3 regions of the Colwellia sp. MT41 genome follow, and region 3 is predicted to be linked to each of the others. Evidence: predicted binding sites of a transcription regulator. Region 3 holds the regulator's gene; each other region holds the start of a gene.
What was found. The regulator LexA, encoded in region 3, represses DNA repair genes until DNA is damaged. The targets are predictions, from matches to a motif close to TACTGTATNNNNATACAGTA.
Positions count from the first base shown of each region.

Region 1: a site for LexA is predicted at 2,411-2,430, ahead of uvrD (DNA helicase II). Genes of this name have one in related genera too.
Region 2: a site for LexA is predicted at 1,839-1,858, ahead of CMT41_RS17075 (DNA topoisomerase III). Genes of this name have one in related genera too.

Region 1 is NZ_CP013145.1:82,251-88,190, forward strand. Features, by position in the region: gene dapF (diaminopimelate epimerase) at 1-274, shown strand, start outside; gene CMT41_RS00350 (DUF484 family protein) at 309-1,022, shown strand; gene CMT41_RS00355 (HAD family hydrolase) at 1,299-2,075, shown strand; gene uvrD (DNA helicase II) at 2,537-4,711, shown strand; gene CMT41_RS00365 (diguanylate cyclase) at 4,770-5,940, shown strand, end outside.
Region 2 is NZ_CP013145.1:4,027,890-4,033,829, reverse strand. Features, by position in the region: gene CMT41_RS17075 (DNA topoisomerase III) at 1-1,787, opposite strand, end outside; gene CMT41_RS17070 (TonB-dependent receptor) at 1,983-4,961, opposite strand; gene CMT41_RS17065 (DMT family transporter) at 5,519-5,940, opposite strand, start outside.
Region 3 is NZ_CP013145.1:236,239-242,178, forward strand. Features, by position in the region: gene ctaD (cytochrome c oxidase subunit I) at 1-1,270, opposite strand, end outside; gene coxB (cytochrome c oxidase subunit II) at 1,281-2,786, opposite strand; gene lexA (transcriptional repressor LexA) at 3,449-4,084, opposite strand; gene CMT41_RS01045 (HutD/Ves family protein) at 4,138-4,743, opposite strand; TPP riboswitch at 5,261-5,358, shown strand; gene thiC (phosphomethylpyrimidine synthase ThiC) at 5,473-5,940, shown strand, end outside.

The DNA.
Region 1 (5,940 bases), 150 kb from region 3:
TTTTCCTAAAGATGCCAATGTTGGTTTTATGGAAATCGTCTCGTCGAATTATATTAAATTAAGAGTCTATGAGCGTGGTGCAGCAGAAACCTTAGCTTGTGGTAGTGGTGCCTGTGCAGCCGTTGTTATTGGGTATATGCAGAAAAAACTAGCCAAACAAGTAACCGTAGAGCTGCCAGGTGGTAAATTACGCATATTTTGGCAAGGACCGGGTCACCCGGTGAAGATGTCAGGACCCGCCACTCACGTATTTGATGGCCAAATATCTATATGATACTAATCCCCAACCCTATTAGCGATAGCATGCAATGAAAGAAGAAACCAGTAAAATTAATGATGTACAACAAGGTATCAATAGTGAAGATCTGCCATTAACGGATGAGTTAGTGGTCAGTTACTTACAAGATAACCCTGAATTTTTTAATCGTCATAATAGTTTAATGACCAGCTTACGTTTAATCGATGAGCAACGTGGCACTGTCTCTTTAGTTGAACGCCAACAACAGCTACTTCGCCAAAAAATACACGGTTTAGAAGATGAAATTACTCAGTTAATGTCGGTCGCTAATCATAATGAGCAGTTATTTGTGCTCTATAGTGATCTCTATTTACGTTTACTTGATTGTCAGTCTGCGGGGGAATTACTCGATTGCTTACATCACACAACTATTGAGTTGTTATCGCTATCATCGTTCAAATTGTGGTTACTTCCGGCAAATAATACCGCACTTACTCATCACAGCTTATCAACAAATGATTGCGCTGACATAATGCAAAATCGTTTAAGTAAGGAGGAATACTATTTTGGTCGCTTGCAAGAAAGTGAACAAACCCTGATATTCTCGCAGCCGTGTGCAGGCTCAGTGGTATTGATTAAACTAACTCATGAAGAAAAAGTACTTGGTTTTATGGCGATTGGTAGTGCCGAGGCCCACCATTTTGATCCACGAATGGATACCTTATTACTTAATCAATTTAAACGGCTAGTGGCAAAATTGTTACAACAACAGTTAGCACTGTAGTACTCGCTTTTGCTAAATCAATTTAAACGGCTGCTTACCGAGTAAATGGCAAAATTGTTACAACAACAGTTAGCACTGTAGTACTCGCTTTTGCTAAATCAATTTAAACGGCTGCTTACCGAGTAAATGGCAAAATTGTTACAACAACAGTTAGCACTGTAGTACTCGCTTTTGCTAAATCAATTTAAACGGCTGCTTACCGAGTAAATGGCAAAATTATTACAACAACAGTTAGCACTGTAAATATTTTAAGTATTATCAGGGTTATGTAAGACTATGCGATTTTACCGACGATTAACCACGATTAAGGCCATCAGTTTTGATTTAGATGACACCTTATATAATAACCGCCCAGTAATGCTAGCCATTGAAAAGCAAATGTTGCAGTATTTTACTGAAAGGTTTGCCCTTTTATTGCCTGAGTTAGTTCCTAAGCTAAAGCCGATTTTTAATCGCCGTTTCTGGGCACCATATCGTCAACAAGCACTTGCAGCTACACCTGACCTTAGCCATGATGTTGTTAGAGTTCGTTATGAAACTTATCGTTTGGGGTTGCTGGCACATAATGTCTCGGCAGAAGACGCGGTACAAGAAGCACAAGCGGGCTTAGATTTTTTTATTAGCTTACGTAGTGATTTTACCGTACCGAAAGCGAGCCATGAATTGTTAGCGAGTTTAAGCAAGGAGTTCCCTTTGGTAGCCATCAGTAACGGCAATGTAAATACCAAAACCTTGGGTATAGCTCACTACTTTCAACACATTTACCATGCGGGTTTTCAACGCGGTACTAATCATGGTGAAAGTGGACACTTGCTAAGGCAAAAGCCTGCGGCAGATATGTTTACTTTGGTCTGTCAGCAGTTAACCATTCCAATGGAGCAGTTACTGCATGTCGGTGACTGTGGCTTTGCTGATATTTATGGAGCGTTAAATGCGGGCTGTCAGACTGCTTGGTTACCGCAATACGGTGTCGGTAAAAAATTACAGCAATTACCTCATATTGAATTGACCCAAGTAAGCGAACTGTTGCAATTACTTGATTATAAACAATAGGCATACCTAAATCCGTACAGTTGCTATAGCGCTTAGTGCTATAAAACAGATCAAAAATCTTATCTTTTGCTTGCTCACTACGCAGTAATTCAGTACGGGTTAATTACAGTAACTTCATCTTTATTGAGCATGGGCTACTGTCAGAATTAAAGATAAATAACGCAGCAACACTTGTTGGGGTATGCATCATAGCTTTGAAAGTAAGCAGCAGTTAAATGCTCTAGTCGCTTGTTTTATAGTATTATTTATCCTTGTTTTCTTTATTAACTCCTTGGATATCAAAATCAGTGTAGCGAAATTGACTAGCAGGAACGAGCTATAATGTGCTGCAAGGGTACTGTAAAAATAAACAGCAGATCACAACAACTAGTTTTAAATGGTGATATACTTTTGCCTATTATTATTTAGCACCACTATCTACTTCATTAGATAATGCCACCGCAAGAAAGGTTTTTAACCCTATGGACGTTTCAGAATTACTCGACTCTCTTAATGATAAGCAGCGTGAAGTTGTTGCTGCCCCTAAGCAAAATATGCTTGTTTTGGCTGGCGCAGGTAGTGGTAAAACTCGAGTATTAGTGCAGCGTATTGCCTGGTTAATACAAGTAGAAAAAGTTTCATCACACAGCATATTGGCGGTAACCTTTACCAATAAAGCGGCGGCAGAAATGCGTGCTCGTGTTGAACAGGTAGTGGCTGGTAATACTCATGGTATGTGGATTGGCACCTTTCACGGTTTAGCACATCGTTTGTTACGTATGCATTTTAAAGAAGCCAATTTACCGCAAAGTTTTCAAGTATTAGACAGCGATGATCAATTACGCCTAATCAAAAGAATCGTTAGGTCACTAGAACTTGATGAGAAAAAATGGCCGCCTAAGCAATTTGTTTGGTATATCAATGGTAAAAAAGATGAAGGTCTACGTCCTAAGCATATAGATGCCCAATTTGATCCCACAGAAGAGTTATTTGTTAAAGTGTATAAAGCTTATCAAGAAACTTGTGACCGAGCTGGCTTAGTCGATTTTGCGGAATTATTATTGCGTGCCCATGAATTATGGTTGGAAAATCCTGTGTTGTTAGAACATTACCAACAGCGTTTTGGCCATATTTTGGTGGATGAATTTCAAGATACCAACGCCATTCAATATGCTTGGCTTACCATGTTAGGTAAAGCTCGCAGCAAGGTAATGATTGTTGGAGATGATGATCAATCTATTTATGGCTGGCGTGGCGCAAAAATAGAAAACATTGAACGATTTTTAAAAGAGTATGATGATACTAAAACGATTCGACTCGAACAAAACTACCGCTCCACCGCCAATATTTTGCAAGCAGCGAACCAATTAATTAGCAACAATAATAATCGCATGGGCAAAAAGTTGTGGACCGATGGTGAGGCTGGCGAAAAAATCTCAATTTATACCGCTTTTAATGAAATTGATGAAGCGCGTTTTATCGCCGGTCGTATTAAACAATGGCGTGATGACGGTGGCAAACTGGACGAAATAGCCATTTTGTATCGCTCTAATGCGCAATCTCGTTTACTTGAGGAAGCTCTATTACAAGGACAATTACCTTATCGTATCTATGGTGGTCAACGATTCTTTGAACGACAAGAAATCAAAGACACCCTTGCTTATCTGCGCCTTATCAATAACCGTGATGATGATGCCGCCTTTGAGCGTGTTATTAATACGCCAACCCGTGGCATTGGTAATCAAACCTTATCGTTAATTAGAGATGCCGCCCGTGGTATGGAAGTAACGATGTGGCAAGCTTGTCAGCATATGTTGCAAGCAGAGCAACTAAAAGGGCGAGGTGCTAAAACCATAACCGCCTTCATCCAGCTTATTGAGCAATTAGAAGATGATACCCAGAATTTAGATTTAGATCAGCAAGCGAATTTTGTCATTAATAATAGTGGTTTAAAGGCTATGTACCAGGCAGAAAAAGGTGAGCGGGCTGCCCAACGTATAGAAAACTTAAATGAGCTGGTTACCGCCTGCCAAACTTTTGAAAGTGATCCTGAGTTAGTCGAAGAGCAAAGCCCATTAACCGCTTTTCTCACTCATGCGGCATTAGAGTCAGGTGAGTCACAAGCCGATGAATTTGAAGCCGCCGTACAGTTAATGACCATGCATTCAGCTAAAGGGTTAGAGTTTCCTCTGGTGTTTATTGCGGGACTTGAAGAAGGCATGTTCCCATCACAAAAATCGGTTGAAGAAATAGGGCGTTTAGAAGAAGAGCGTCGATTGTGTTATGTCGGCATGACACGAGCAATGCGTAAGCTATACTTATGCCATGCTGAAAGTCGTCGCTTATATGGGCAGGAAAAACACCATAAAGCCAGTCGTTTTTTACGTGAATTACCTGAAGAGTGTATAGAAGAAATTCGTATGCAGGCGCAAGTAAAACGACCGAGTAAAGTGGGCAGATTCTCCAACACCTTTACCCTTGAAACCTTTGAAAATACAGGTTTTAAGTTGGGTCAGCTGGTTAAACATGCTAAGTTTGGTGAAGGGGTAGTGCTTAACTATGAAGGTAGTGGTACTCAGTCGCGTATTCAGGTGAATTTTGCCGATGTTGGTAGTAAATGGCTAGTGGTGGAGTATGCCAATTTAGAAACAGCCTAAGTTCAGCAGTGAACCTAACGTCCATAGAGTAGCCGATTTAAAATCTGAAGGTGTAGTGATGTCGCAAAGATTATTAGTGGTAGAAGACAGCAAACCGATAGCAACCGTTATCAAACAGATAGCCCATTCATTAAAATTTGAGGTGGTTATAGCGACCACCTTGGCTGAAGTAGAAGATATTTTATCTGCCGATACTGACTTTTTTGCCGCGACCATAGATTATGCGCTACCTGATGCGCTCGACGGTGAAGCCATCGCCTGTGTCTTATCCCATGGTATTCCTAGCATTGTGATGACAGGGAAAATGGATGATGAAACTCGGCAGAAAATATTATCTCAGCCGGTAATTGATTATATTCCCAAAGAGAATAGCCAAGCCTTTTTGTATTTAAAGCGCGTTTTACATTGGCAGCTAACCAATGATCAAAATACCATTTTAGTGGTGGATGACTCCTCGGCAGCGCGTAATCATATTGTTGAATTATTAAAACGTCGTAATTTTACTGTGGTAACCGCTAATAATGGTGTGCAGGCATTAGAGAAACTAGCTCAACACAAAAATATTAAAATGGTGATAACCGATTTAGAAATGCCGGAAATGGATGGTATCGAGCTGACCAATGAAATTCGCCGTATTTATACACGTGAGCAATTAGCCGTAATAGGTATCTCTGGCGCGACTAGCGGCATTCATTCAGCGCGTTTTATAAAAAATGGCGCTGATGATTTTTTACGGAAACCCTTTTGCCCGGAAGAATTTTATTGTCGTATTACCCAAAACATTGAGAGTTTGAATAATATTGCCAAAATTCAACATGCCGCCAATACGGATTATTTAACTGATCTTGCTAACCGTCGTGCTTTTTTCCATGCGGCTGAATTGCGCATTAAAGAATATATCCAGAAAAAAGTACCTTACTGTTTAGCTATGATAGATATCGACTTCTTTAAGAAGGTTAATGATAGCTACGGTCATGATGCGGGTGATCAGGTATTAAAAGTGATTGCGCTTTATATGCGTAAACACTTTAGTGCAGGGCTAACAGCTCGTTTGGGTGGAGAAGAGTTTGCGGTATTATTACACGGCATTGATGTCGATAATTTGTATAACAGGTTAGACGACTTTAGACGCGAAATTTCCGTGTCGACTATTCCAGTCGGTGGAGTACCTATATCAATAACGTTAAGCATTGGCGTGATTTTTGATAGTCAAGATAAGTTCGCTAAGC
Region 2 (5,940 bases), 550 kb from region 3:
GCATTTTTTTCACTAATCGCGGTGAGTGTTGCTTCCCACTGCGCTGTCATATCAGGCAAGGTAGCCATTTCAGGTAGCGCGTTAATTAAGGCTATGCCCACTTCTGTGGCGGTAATAGCTTTGCCGTGGCGTTGTAAAAATCCCCGTTTAAAGAGTAAATCAATAATGCCGGCGCGAGTGGCATCTGTACCTAAGCCATCGGTGTCTTTTAATACTTTTTTAATGGCAGGATCACTGACATAACGGGAAATGCCTGTCATCGCGGCAAGCAAGGTCGCATCAGTAAAAGACTGTGGCGGCGAAGTGTGTTTCTCTAGTAGTTCGCCTTGTTGGCAATGTAATATTTGCCCTTTGGTTAAAGGTGGCAGGGTTTGTTCTTGCTCATCTGCTGCTTGCGTTTTTTTACTTTTCGGGAAAAGTACCTGCCAACCTTGTTGTTTCTCTATTTTTGCTTGGCTAACAAAATTCCCACCGGCGATCAAAAGGCTGATCTTGGTTTGCTGATAGATATATGCCGGGTAAAACTGCACTAAATACTGGCGGACAATCATCAAATAGATATTTTTTTCAAAGGTATTTAAGCTGATATTCTCCGGTGATTTTTCGGTAGGAATAATGGCATGGTGGGCGGTTATCTTTTTATCGTTCCACGCTTTACTGACCAAAGAGGTATTAGCCCCTTGGGCTGGTTTATTACAAGGTAAAGATGATTTCGCCAGGGTATTAACAATGCCTCTGGCTTGTTTTAATTGTTCTTTCGGCAAATAACGACAATCTGAGCGCGGGTAGGTAATCAGTTTATGTCTTTCATACAAGGTCTGGCAGACATCAAGTACCAACTTAGCATTCATAGAAAACTGCTTGGCCGCGCTGATTTGTAATTGTGACAAATTAAAGGGTAACGGCGCTGCTTGCTGTTTTTCATTACTCTCAAGCTTACTGACCGTTGCTGGCTGGTTATCAATACGTTTAACAACATTTTCCGCTAGTGCCCTCACCAATACTCGGCCTTCTTCATCACAATAAGGCTGACAATTGTCACTGGGTTGCCATTTAGCGGTAAAACTGACGGCTTCATTTACCTGCAAGCTAAGGTGGGCTTGTACTTGATAAAAAGCTTTACTGTTGAACTTGGCAATTTCTTGCTCACGCCTGACCACTAAGCCTAATAAAGGCGTTTGTACACGGCCGACCGATAAAACCGAGTTATAGCCAGTTTTTTGTCCTTGCAAGGTATAAGCGCGGGTTAGATTAATACCATAAAGCCAATCAGCCCGAGAGCGGGCTAAAGCAGAAATAGACAAGGGCATAAAGTCACTATTCGGTTTTAGTGACTTAAGTGCGCGTTGCACCGCAGGTAAATTCAAATCGCTGATCAGCAGGCGTTTAATCGTAGATTTTTTCTTTTTTGATATGTTGAAGTAATCAATCACTTCATCGACCAGTAATTGACCTTCTCGGTCAGGATCGCCAGCATGAATAATTTCATCGGCTTGTTTTACCAATTTACGTAAAACAGTAAGCTGCGAGCGGGTACGACTAATGGGTTTTAATTGCCATTGCTCAGGCACTATCGGTAAACTTTCCATACGCCATTTTTTTAATGTCGCATCGTAATCTTCAGGGTCTGCTTGCGCTAAAATATGGCCGATACACCAACTAACCACATCACCATTACCGAGCTCTATATGGGTTCTATGGTTTTTATGTCTTCCCTTAATAGAGAGTTGTAATGCGGCAGCAATGGCGCGCCCTAAGCTAGGTTTTTCGGCAATATAGAGTTTCAATGGTATATGAACGTTAATGAAGTGTAGAGGTTACTATGATTATAGATTGAACACTGTCTTTATGTACAGTTTTGTTTTCAATTGACATAAAAAACCAGTTTAACCTATCCCCAATTATTGAGTGTCGGTTAAACTGGTTTTATGCAGTTTATATCAGTTAAATACTTATAAGTTTTACTTTAATAAGTATTAACTTTAAAAGCGGTAACTTACTTCTAAACTCATGTAACGAGCAGTTTGACGGCTAGTTGTCATGCCCCAGTTTTGGTTAACTTCTAAACCAGAGTTTGTACTTATCGCATGTTCCTGTTCAACACTTGTTTGGGTGTCAGAGTCAAGTACATTATAAACAGTGGCTTTAAGTTGTAAATCACCACCAGCAACATCAATGTTATAGGCTAAACTTAAATCAAGCATAGTTGTCCAGTCTGTTGTACCAGAAGTACCACGTGGTGCTGGGTTGCCATTTGCATCATAAAATGATGCTTGGCCATAGTATTTACTAATACAATCTTCCCATACTGAACCCGCCGCACAACTATCTACGCCGTCAGGATGTACACTAAACTTGTTAATTGGCATTCCAGAAGCCACTGAAGCATTAAAACCAACTGTTAGTTCTTCAGTGATGTCATAGTAACCATTAATTTTGAAGGCATGACGGCGATCATTTGGTAAGTTACCATCTGCGTGATCCATTAAACCAGCGTAATCGTATGAAGTTGTCCAGCCTGGATCGGCCTGACCATTATCTGTTCTAACTAAACCTTCAGTGTTACCCCAACTATGAGACCACGTGTATGATGCATTGTAGTGGAAACTATCACCGGCAACACCAGATAACGTTGTTTCTACAGCACCGTATTGACGGCTAGCTACTGGTAAAGCAAGGTCTTCTTTTGAAAGGTATATAGTGTCTAGTGTACCATCACCATCATAGTCATACGTCATTTCCAAAGGTTCACCTGGGTTAGCTAACACGTAGCTAGGAATCCTAGCGTCAGTAATACCCTTTTTAGCGAAGTATGCCGCTATTGGTGCAGAGTAATCAGTATCTTCAATTGAACGACCTAAATCACGGTAAATACCACGCATGCCGAACACCATGTCACCATCCATCAGCTCTTGCTCAAAACCAATAGTAATTTCATCATTGTACATAGACTCTAAGTTAGAGCTAACAATGGTTGTTACATCAGTACTGCCATCTTGTACTACACGTTGACTAATGTGTGCACCAGTAGAAGGAGAACCATCGGCTAATAGAACTATTTCGCCATTTGAATCAAGTTGGTCAATATGGTAGTAGTCATGAACATCACGACGAGAACCACCTTGAGTAATGTTCATATTTGCTGATACAGGTTGGAAGTAACGTCCGTATGTTGCGAATAATTTAGTAGTACCATCACCGGTCAGGTCATAAATTGCTTGAAGTCTAGGTGCTATTTGCCCTTTAACGTCTACGTATTTTGTGCCGTCAGTCATTTCATTTGAAACATTTGAAACACGAACACCTAGGTTTAATACTAACTGATCAGTTACGCTCCAGGTATCTTGTACATAAAAAGCCGTTGATGTTACATTTGAATCGGTAAAATCGGTACGAATACGTTGGTCAGCGTAAGCTGTTCCTTGAGGCAATCCTGTGAAATCAGATCCCGTAGCGTAAGTTACCTCCCACCAACCTTCACGACCAGCTACACCATTTGGATGTGCAGCATAATCTACAGCAATATTGGTATAATCTAAACCAAATTGAAGATCATGATCACCAAGTATCCAGTTTACATCAAAGCGAACTTGATCACGGGTAAAGTTACTGTCTATAACAGTAGCTGCAGATTCAGCTGAGACATGTTGCCATGAACCGGTTAAATTTGACCATACAAGAGGGTCAGTATTGCTAACCGTATTGTAGGTATTATCCGTTGTACGACCAGCAACCATTTCAATTGAAAGATCGTCTGTTAAAATACCGGTATATTTAAAGCCGTAAACATCGCCACCAGAATGTGAGGTATAAGTGGCACTTTGTGCGCCAACTTCTCCAGTTATACCGTCGTTATTAAAGGTAGTACCTTTTCCTTTCGTAGCAAAACCAATAGTCGTTAATTCAATAGAGTGATTATCATTGATAAACCAATCTAATTTACCAAAATAACGATCTGATGTTGTTTCACCATCGTTTAACTTTGAACTATATCCATTTTTGTAGCTTGTCTTTTGTGGCTCATATAAAGCATAAAAGAAAAGTGTATCTTCAATGAAAGCACCACTTGCCCAAATATTAAAGCGGGTAAAGGTCGATTCATCTTGAGCTGTTGTTCCATCCTGAAGCGAACCATCAGCTTGTAAAAGATTATTATGTTGTGAGCGTGTTGCATTTGGATCTACACGTGCATAACCACCAAATTCAAAATCATTTGAACCTGATTTAGAAATCGCATTAATAATACCACCTAAAGCACCACCAAATTCAGGATCAATACCGCCTGTTTTGATTTCTGTTTGCGCAATTGCTTCCCATGGCATTGAGATTGAACCAATACCTGTTTTAATAGACGTAATGTTAATGCCGTTTAAGTAATAACCATTTTCAGCAGAAGAACTACCACCGATACTAGCGCCACCAAATGCAGAGTTGCTGGTAGCACCCGGCGCTAATAATGCCATAGCTTCAAAACCTGACTCAACCGGCATTTTGTCTAATTCGCCAGCGGTAAGGGTAATACCACCCGTTGATGAATCTAAATCGACACGCGTTATTCTTGAACCAATTACTGAAATACGTTCAACGTCTGCATCAGTGTTGTCACTTGATAACAGAACACCATTAAATATAACGGCGCCACCAACTTTAACAATTAAGTCATGCTTTTCAATGGTGTTAAAACCCTCTTTAACGATAGTCATCTCGTACTCACCAATGGGAAGTTTTCTTAAAGAATACTCACCTTTTTCATTGGTAGTAATAGTACGGGTAACACCTTTGCCTTTATGGACCAGTGTAATAACCGCACCCTTAGTTACTTGGTTATCTGTGTTAGTAACAACACCTTTTAAAGAACCGTTAAATGCATCCGCCATAGCGCTTGGCATTGAAATCATTAATGCCGTACCTACGGCAATGGCCGCGAGTGTTCTACGTGCCTTAAAATTTGATTTGATCATTTTGTTATACCTGTTTTAATTTAATCTATTGTTTTGTTTTTATATATTATTTTTGTTTTAGTCCTTAATCTGACGAACTCCCGTTGTACTTTTTACTCGTCAGTAGCAGGTGCTTTTAATAGAACAACACAGAAGTACAATTACACTTATATATGTTATATTGTATATTATCCACAAGTATATGATTGCAAAGTATTACAAGTTGCATAACAATTAGACTAGAAGTTACTTTGCATTAACAAAATATCAGTAAAATTGCTTGCTCAAGGGAAGGTGAGAATAAATTGCATGTGTAAAAAGTGTACTAAGAACAAAATACTCTTAGCTTAGAATTATTTCGAATATAATGCTGATTTGTTGGGTTAATGCAAAATTTAATACAGCAATGATGACTAGCTTATACCCGTTACCATTCAAGATGCATGTTTCAGAGTGGTTGAGCAATTTCAATTCAAGGTGCTGTGATGAAATAATGGTTGTTCAGGAAAATTAGCTTAAACCGATAATGATTAGACGAATTTATCTCTGATGAATTTTAACTGATATTTTGAAAGGTATTACTTTTTGATTAGGCTGTACTTATTTTTTTTGCATGTGAGTACCAAAATGGTGCCGGATAAGATAGCGAAGGATGCGAGTATTACACGCAGGGTAATAGCTTCATTAAGTAACATAGCCCCCGCGAGAGTGACCAATATAGGCACACTTAATTGCACTATGGCGGCTTGAGTAGCCTTGAGTTCAGGCAATACACTATACCAAATAATGTAACCTATAGCAGAAGTGACAATACCTGATAGCAAGGCACAAAGAGCACCTGCCCCGACTAAATTAATGCTGTCGAGATTAAGGGCATTGGTTGTTGTTAAGTTAACGATAAACCATAAGAGTATCGCCATTGGCGCTGCTTTGATAAAGTTGCCTGCAGTTGCTGCTGCGGGATCACTTGCCCCTCGACCTTGCAGTGTATAAATACCCC
Region 3 (5,940 bases):
CGTTGTACATATGGCCGGTCCATTTAGGTAACCAATAATAGGCACCAGCATAAATTGAAAATAATGAGCCAGTAACCAGCACATAATGAAAGTGAGCAACAACAAAGTAAGTATCATGATATTGAAAATCAACGGGGGTCATGGCTAACATCAAGCCTGAAAAACCGCCTATGGTGAATAAAATAACAAAGGCGATGGAAAACAGCATAGGTGTTTCAAAGCTTAATGAACCGCGCCACATGGTTGCTACCCAGTTAAAAACTTTTACCCCCGTTGGTACCGCAATGAGCATGGTGCAATACATAAAGAACAGCTCACCAAATAATGGCATGCCGGTGGTGAACATATGGTGTGCCCAAACAATAAATGACAGTAAAGCAATGGATGAGGTTGCATAAACCATTGAGCTATAGCCGAATAATCTTTTGCGAGAAAAAGTGGGGATAGTGGTGGAGACAATGCCAAAGGCTGGCAATATCATGATATACACTTCCGGGTGGCCAAAGAACCAAAAAATATGTTGGAACATCACCGGATCACCACCACCAGCGGCATTAAAAAAGCTGGTACCGAAATAGGTATCGGTCAGTAGCATGGTGACCAAACCCGCGAGTACGGGCATAACCGCAATCAATAAATAGGCAGTAATGAAAAAAGTCCAGACAAATAACGGCATTTTCATGTAAGTCATACCTGGGGCACGCATGTTCATTATGGTAACAACAATATTAATTGCCCCCATAATGGAAGATATCCCCATAATATGAATAGCAAAAACGAAAAATGCAGTACTGCCGTTAGAATAGGTGGTCGATAATGGTGCGTAGAAGGTCCAACCAAAATTGGGTGCACCGCTGTCCATAAAAAATGTACTCAGTAAAATGATAAAAGCAAAAGGTAAAATCCAAAAGCTCCAGTTATTCATGCGCGGCAGTGCCATATCTGGCGCCCCTATCATCATAGGTATCATCCAGTTAGCAAAGCCGGTAAAGGCGGGCATAATTGCGCCAAACACCATAATCAAACCGTGCACTGTGGTTAATTGGTTAAAAAAATCAGGTTCAACTAATTGTAAACCAGGCTGGAATAGTTCAGCACGGATCACCATTGCCATGGCGCCGCCGGTTAAAAACATAATAAAAGAAAACCATAAATAAAGTGTGCCGATATCTTTATGGTTAGTGGTATAGAGCCAGCGTTTTATGCCAGTCATTTTATGCTCAACATGATGTTCGTCGTGCGAATCTTGTTCTATAACGTCTGTAGTCATTTTATATCCCCTACTTCGCACTAGCAGCATCAACAGCTGCAGGTTGTACTAAATCACCAGTATTATTTCCCCAAGCATTACGCTCATAAGTCACAACTGCGGCTATTTCGGTTTTGGTTAATTGACTACCAAAAGCAGTCATGGCAGCATTTTTCTTACTACCGTTAATCACCATATCTAAATGAACAGTAATATCTCCCGTCGCAATCACACTGCCTTTAAGCGCAGGAAATGCCGGAGGTAAGCCTGCCCCTGTCGGTTGATGACAGGCAACACAAGCTTTTAAGTAGACTTTTTCGCCCATTGTCATTAATTCATCATGGCTATACACTTTAGATAAATCCTCTACTGGTACTTCTTCAGTTATTATCTCTACCGCTTCTTCAACTGCAGTTTCAATTGCTAAGGATGCTGTGGCCTCTTGTGCTTTACCTTCAACAGAAGAGGCAACAGCAGACTTTACATCAGATGCTTGCACTAAATCACCGGTATTATTGCCCCAAGCATTACGCTCATAGGTGATCACCGCAGCTAGCTCTTTTAAACTTAATTGCTTGCCATAGGCTTGCATGCCCGTGCCTGTTTTACCGTTAAACACTATATTGATGTGATCTTGTATTGTGCCTGTGGTAGTTATTGGACTGTCTTTTAGGGCCGGGAAAGCTGGCGGTAAACCTAAACCAGATGGCTGATGACATGCGGAGCAGTAGGCGGTGTAAGTTGTTTTGCCTAATTGCATCAGCTCTGCTTTAGACATGGCAGTAGTTAACGAGGCTTGTTCAGCACTGGCTGCTTGGGCGATACGTTGCTGTTGTTCATTAAGCCAAATGTCATAATCTTCTGCTGATTTTACTTCCACAACTATGGGCATAAAACCATGATCTTTACCACATAACTCAGCACATTGGCCGCGGTAAATACCGGGTTCATCAACCCTAGTCCATGCCTCGTTGATAAAGCCTGGGTTAGCATCTTGTTTAATGGCAAAAGCAGGTACCCACCAAGAATGGATGACATCATCTGAGGTTATTAGAAAGCGCACCTTTTTATTGGCGGGTATCACCAGAGGTTTATCAACTTCAAGTAAATAGTGCTCGCCCTTAATAGCAGTAGTTTCTTGTTGGTTTTGATACTGTTCGGGTGGGGTCGACAGGACAGAGTAATATTCGATATCTTGATCAAAATATTTGTAATGCCATTTCCATTGGGAGCCGGTTATTTGAATGGTAACATCAGAATTAGTGTTGTCTTCCATAGCGATTAAGGTGGTAGTTGCTGGTACTGCCATGGCGATTAGAATAACAATAGGTATTGCCGTCCATAATATTTCCACCTTGGTACTTTCATGAAAGTCAGCGGCTTTTGCCCCTTTAGACTTTCGATGAAAAGCCATGGACCAAAACATTGCACCAAAAACTATTACGCCAATTGCGGTACAAATCCAAAGTACCAGCATATGTAAATCATAGACATCTCTGCTAACGGCAGTAACCCCTTTTGTCAGGTTTAACTGCATTTCTGCCCAGGCTGAATTGGTAAATAGGCTGACCAACACTAGCCAAATTAGCTTATGTTTCCCCACACGGCATCTCCTCTTGGTAATCATAGAGAACAGATGTGCAGCAAAGTACTTCATAACCACTGAACTGAATATCTGTAGTTTTTATTATTATTAATAAACTAACAATATCTCGGTTTAGCCACGGTTTCGCGATGGTGAACGATTGATGGCGAATAAACAATACCCTTGGGTATTCCTCCCGAGATCAGGTTAATTATTGACGTGAAGAGTAATCTGGCATGGCACTATAAATTTAGTGTGACAGTATTAGCGCATTGACGTCTTTTTATTCTTTTTATGTTCGTTTTATATGCGTTACTGTTAATAGAATTACGCTAAAATTCGATCGAGGTCAAATATTTTATAGCTAAGTAATTATAAAAAAGTCATTCAATTCAATGGAGTAATAGCTCTAAAGCCTGTGTGAGCTATACTGGAAGTAGCTTTGTTAAAGATAAGAGGGGCATTAAAAAATAGTAGCTAGGGGGAAAATAAATTTATTAGCTTGAAGAAAAAAAAGCACCATAATTACTGCCAATGCTATTATTGGTAAGTGTAATTATGGCGCTTGTTATATTACGGATTAAGCACACTAGCTTGCCTAGGTTTTGTACATTTTACATCCAACTACCACTGCGGATGATACCAACGGCAATACCTTCAATATGAAACTCTTGCTTGCTTAGATCAACTTTAATGGGCGAAAACTCTGCATTTTCAGCATGTAAATAAACAATATTCCCTTCACGTTTATAACGTTTTACCGTGACCTCGTCTTCTACTCGGGCAACAATCACTTGGCCATTTTGTACATCAGTGGTTTGATGTACCGCCAGTAAATCACCATCTAAAATACCAATATCTTTCATGCTTTCGCCATTAACACGTAAGAGATAATCAGCGGCTGGGTGGAATACATTGCCATCCATTTTATAATGCTCTTCAATATGTTCTTGCGCCAAAATAGGTTCACCGGCAGCAACACGGCCAATAAGCGGTAAACCCTCGGGCTCTAAAAACTCTTCAACTAAGCGAATACCACGAGAAGTGCCGGCAAGCATTTCAATATAGCCTTTTTTTGCTAAGGCTTTTAAGTGCTCTTCAGCGGCATTTGCTGATTTAAAACCAAAAAATTTAGCAATTTCGGCTCGAGTTGGCGGCATGCCAGTGTCTTTGATTTTATCTTTGATTAAATCATAAATTTGCTTCTGGCGGTTAGTCAGCGGGCGTAATTCGGTTGTTGAATTTATCATAGCATTAGCCTGTAAATTTACACAGTATTACTGTTAGTATATACAGGATTATTTTAAAGGCAAGCATTTACTTTTAGTTGCATAATAATCATATTCTTACCGCTAATGCTGACATTTAATAACTGCGAATTTTCTGGAGAATTTTTTGCTTGTAACTTAACTAGATGACCAACAGGCACGGTGCAATCTTTACCTTCGGCGGTGTTAACCATCATGGTGTCAGTGAGGCTATAAGCAAACAGTAAGCTATCAGCTAGCAAGGCAAGGGTGACATTTTGTCGCTCACTATAGCAATTCACCTCAGCTGAAAATGCTGTTTGTTTAGTCATGATATTGAAGTCTTTTATGCCGCCATTAAGCAAAGAACCATGAGTTTTATTGGCGCCATCAAAACGGGCTATATCCAGTAATTGTATTAACTTATCTACATCGCCATTACGATGGTCTAGTGTCAAACCTGCACCTTCGATTAAGACTAAATTACGTTGATAACCAGAAAAATTTGAAAAGTCGCCGTCATTTACCACGCTGGCGATACTTAACCGCCAAGCAAAATCATCTAAATTACCACCATCGCTAATGGCTAATTCTGTGGTGTGACCTAAACCATTTTTCCAGGGGATTGTTTTGAATTCATTTGGCGAGATTAACGTTATCACTAGTATTACCTTAGGACTAATTGCTGTTGGGCAGTTATTTTATCTTATACCCGTCACCATTCAAAGTTCTCGATTTCAGTGGGAATTAATATGGCTTTAGGCAAGGCAAATAATTGAAGCATAGTCACTCTATGGTTTCATTATTTAACGCGGTATAAAGTCATGTTAAACCCATCGAAGAAGCGTTTGAGCAACATCACTTCATCGTTGCTGTGACTTATAATGACGCTGCATGGATGCAGCTTATTAGAGAATGCAGACGGTACAGGAAGTACCATATACGGATAATGCAGGAGCAATTATCCTGAGTATATTCTCCTGAACAACCATTATTTCATCACAGCGCCTTGAATTGAAATTGCTCAAGCACTCTGAAACATGCATCTTGAATGGTAACGGGTATATGCTCAGTTATTGGCAATATTTTATCATCTTGTTTTTATATTAGTATTTGCTTGCTAACATGTGCATGCCCACGTTAGAATCAGCTCACGTTTTGTTAGCCTCGCTAGCAAAACAATACTTGTCGGAGTGCCAAAGGCTGAGATCGCGTAAGCGGGATCCGTAAAACCTGATCAGATTAATATCTGCGTAGGAAACAAGAGAGAGTAATTTTCTTTCATACAAGCCTAGTGCTTACCATGTAGAACAAAGCTCTTTTTGCCTCATCTTTAGCTAAAAAACTCCGCCTTTTTTTATTTTATTAAAAATTTTAAAACAGGTGCGACCATGAGCGAGCAAAATAACGCTGCTGTAAAAGACAAAAAAAAACCAACTAGACGTGAAAAACGTGCAGCGGCTGAAGCATTTTTAAAAAATGTTTCCGACCAATCTTTTCCTAATTCAAAAAAAGTTTATGTAGCAGGTAAAATCCATGATATCAAAGTGGGTATGCGTGAAATTACCTTATCTGATACCTTAATTAGTGGTAGTAAAGATACTGCCGTTTATGAGAAAAATGAACCTTTATGCGTTTATGATACTTCGGGCTTTTACACCGATGAAAATGTTGATATTGACGTGCACAAAGGTATTCCACGTTTACGTGAAAGCTGGATTGACGCCCGTGGTGATGTCGAGCCGTTAACTTCAACTAGCTCTGAATACGCGCAACAACGCCTTGCCGATGAAGGTGTTGACAGTATTCGCTTTGAAAATTTACCTCAAATGCGTATCGCTAAAAAAGGTAAAAATGTT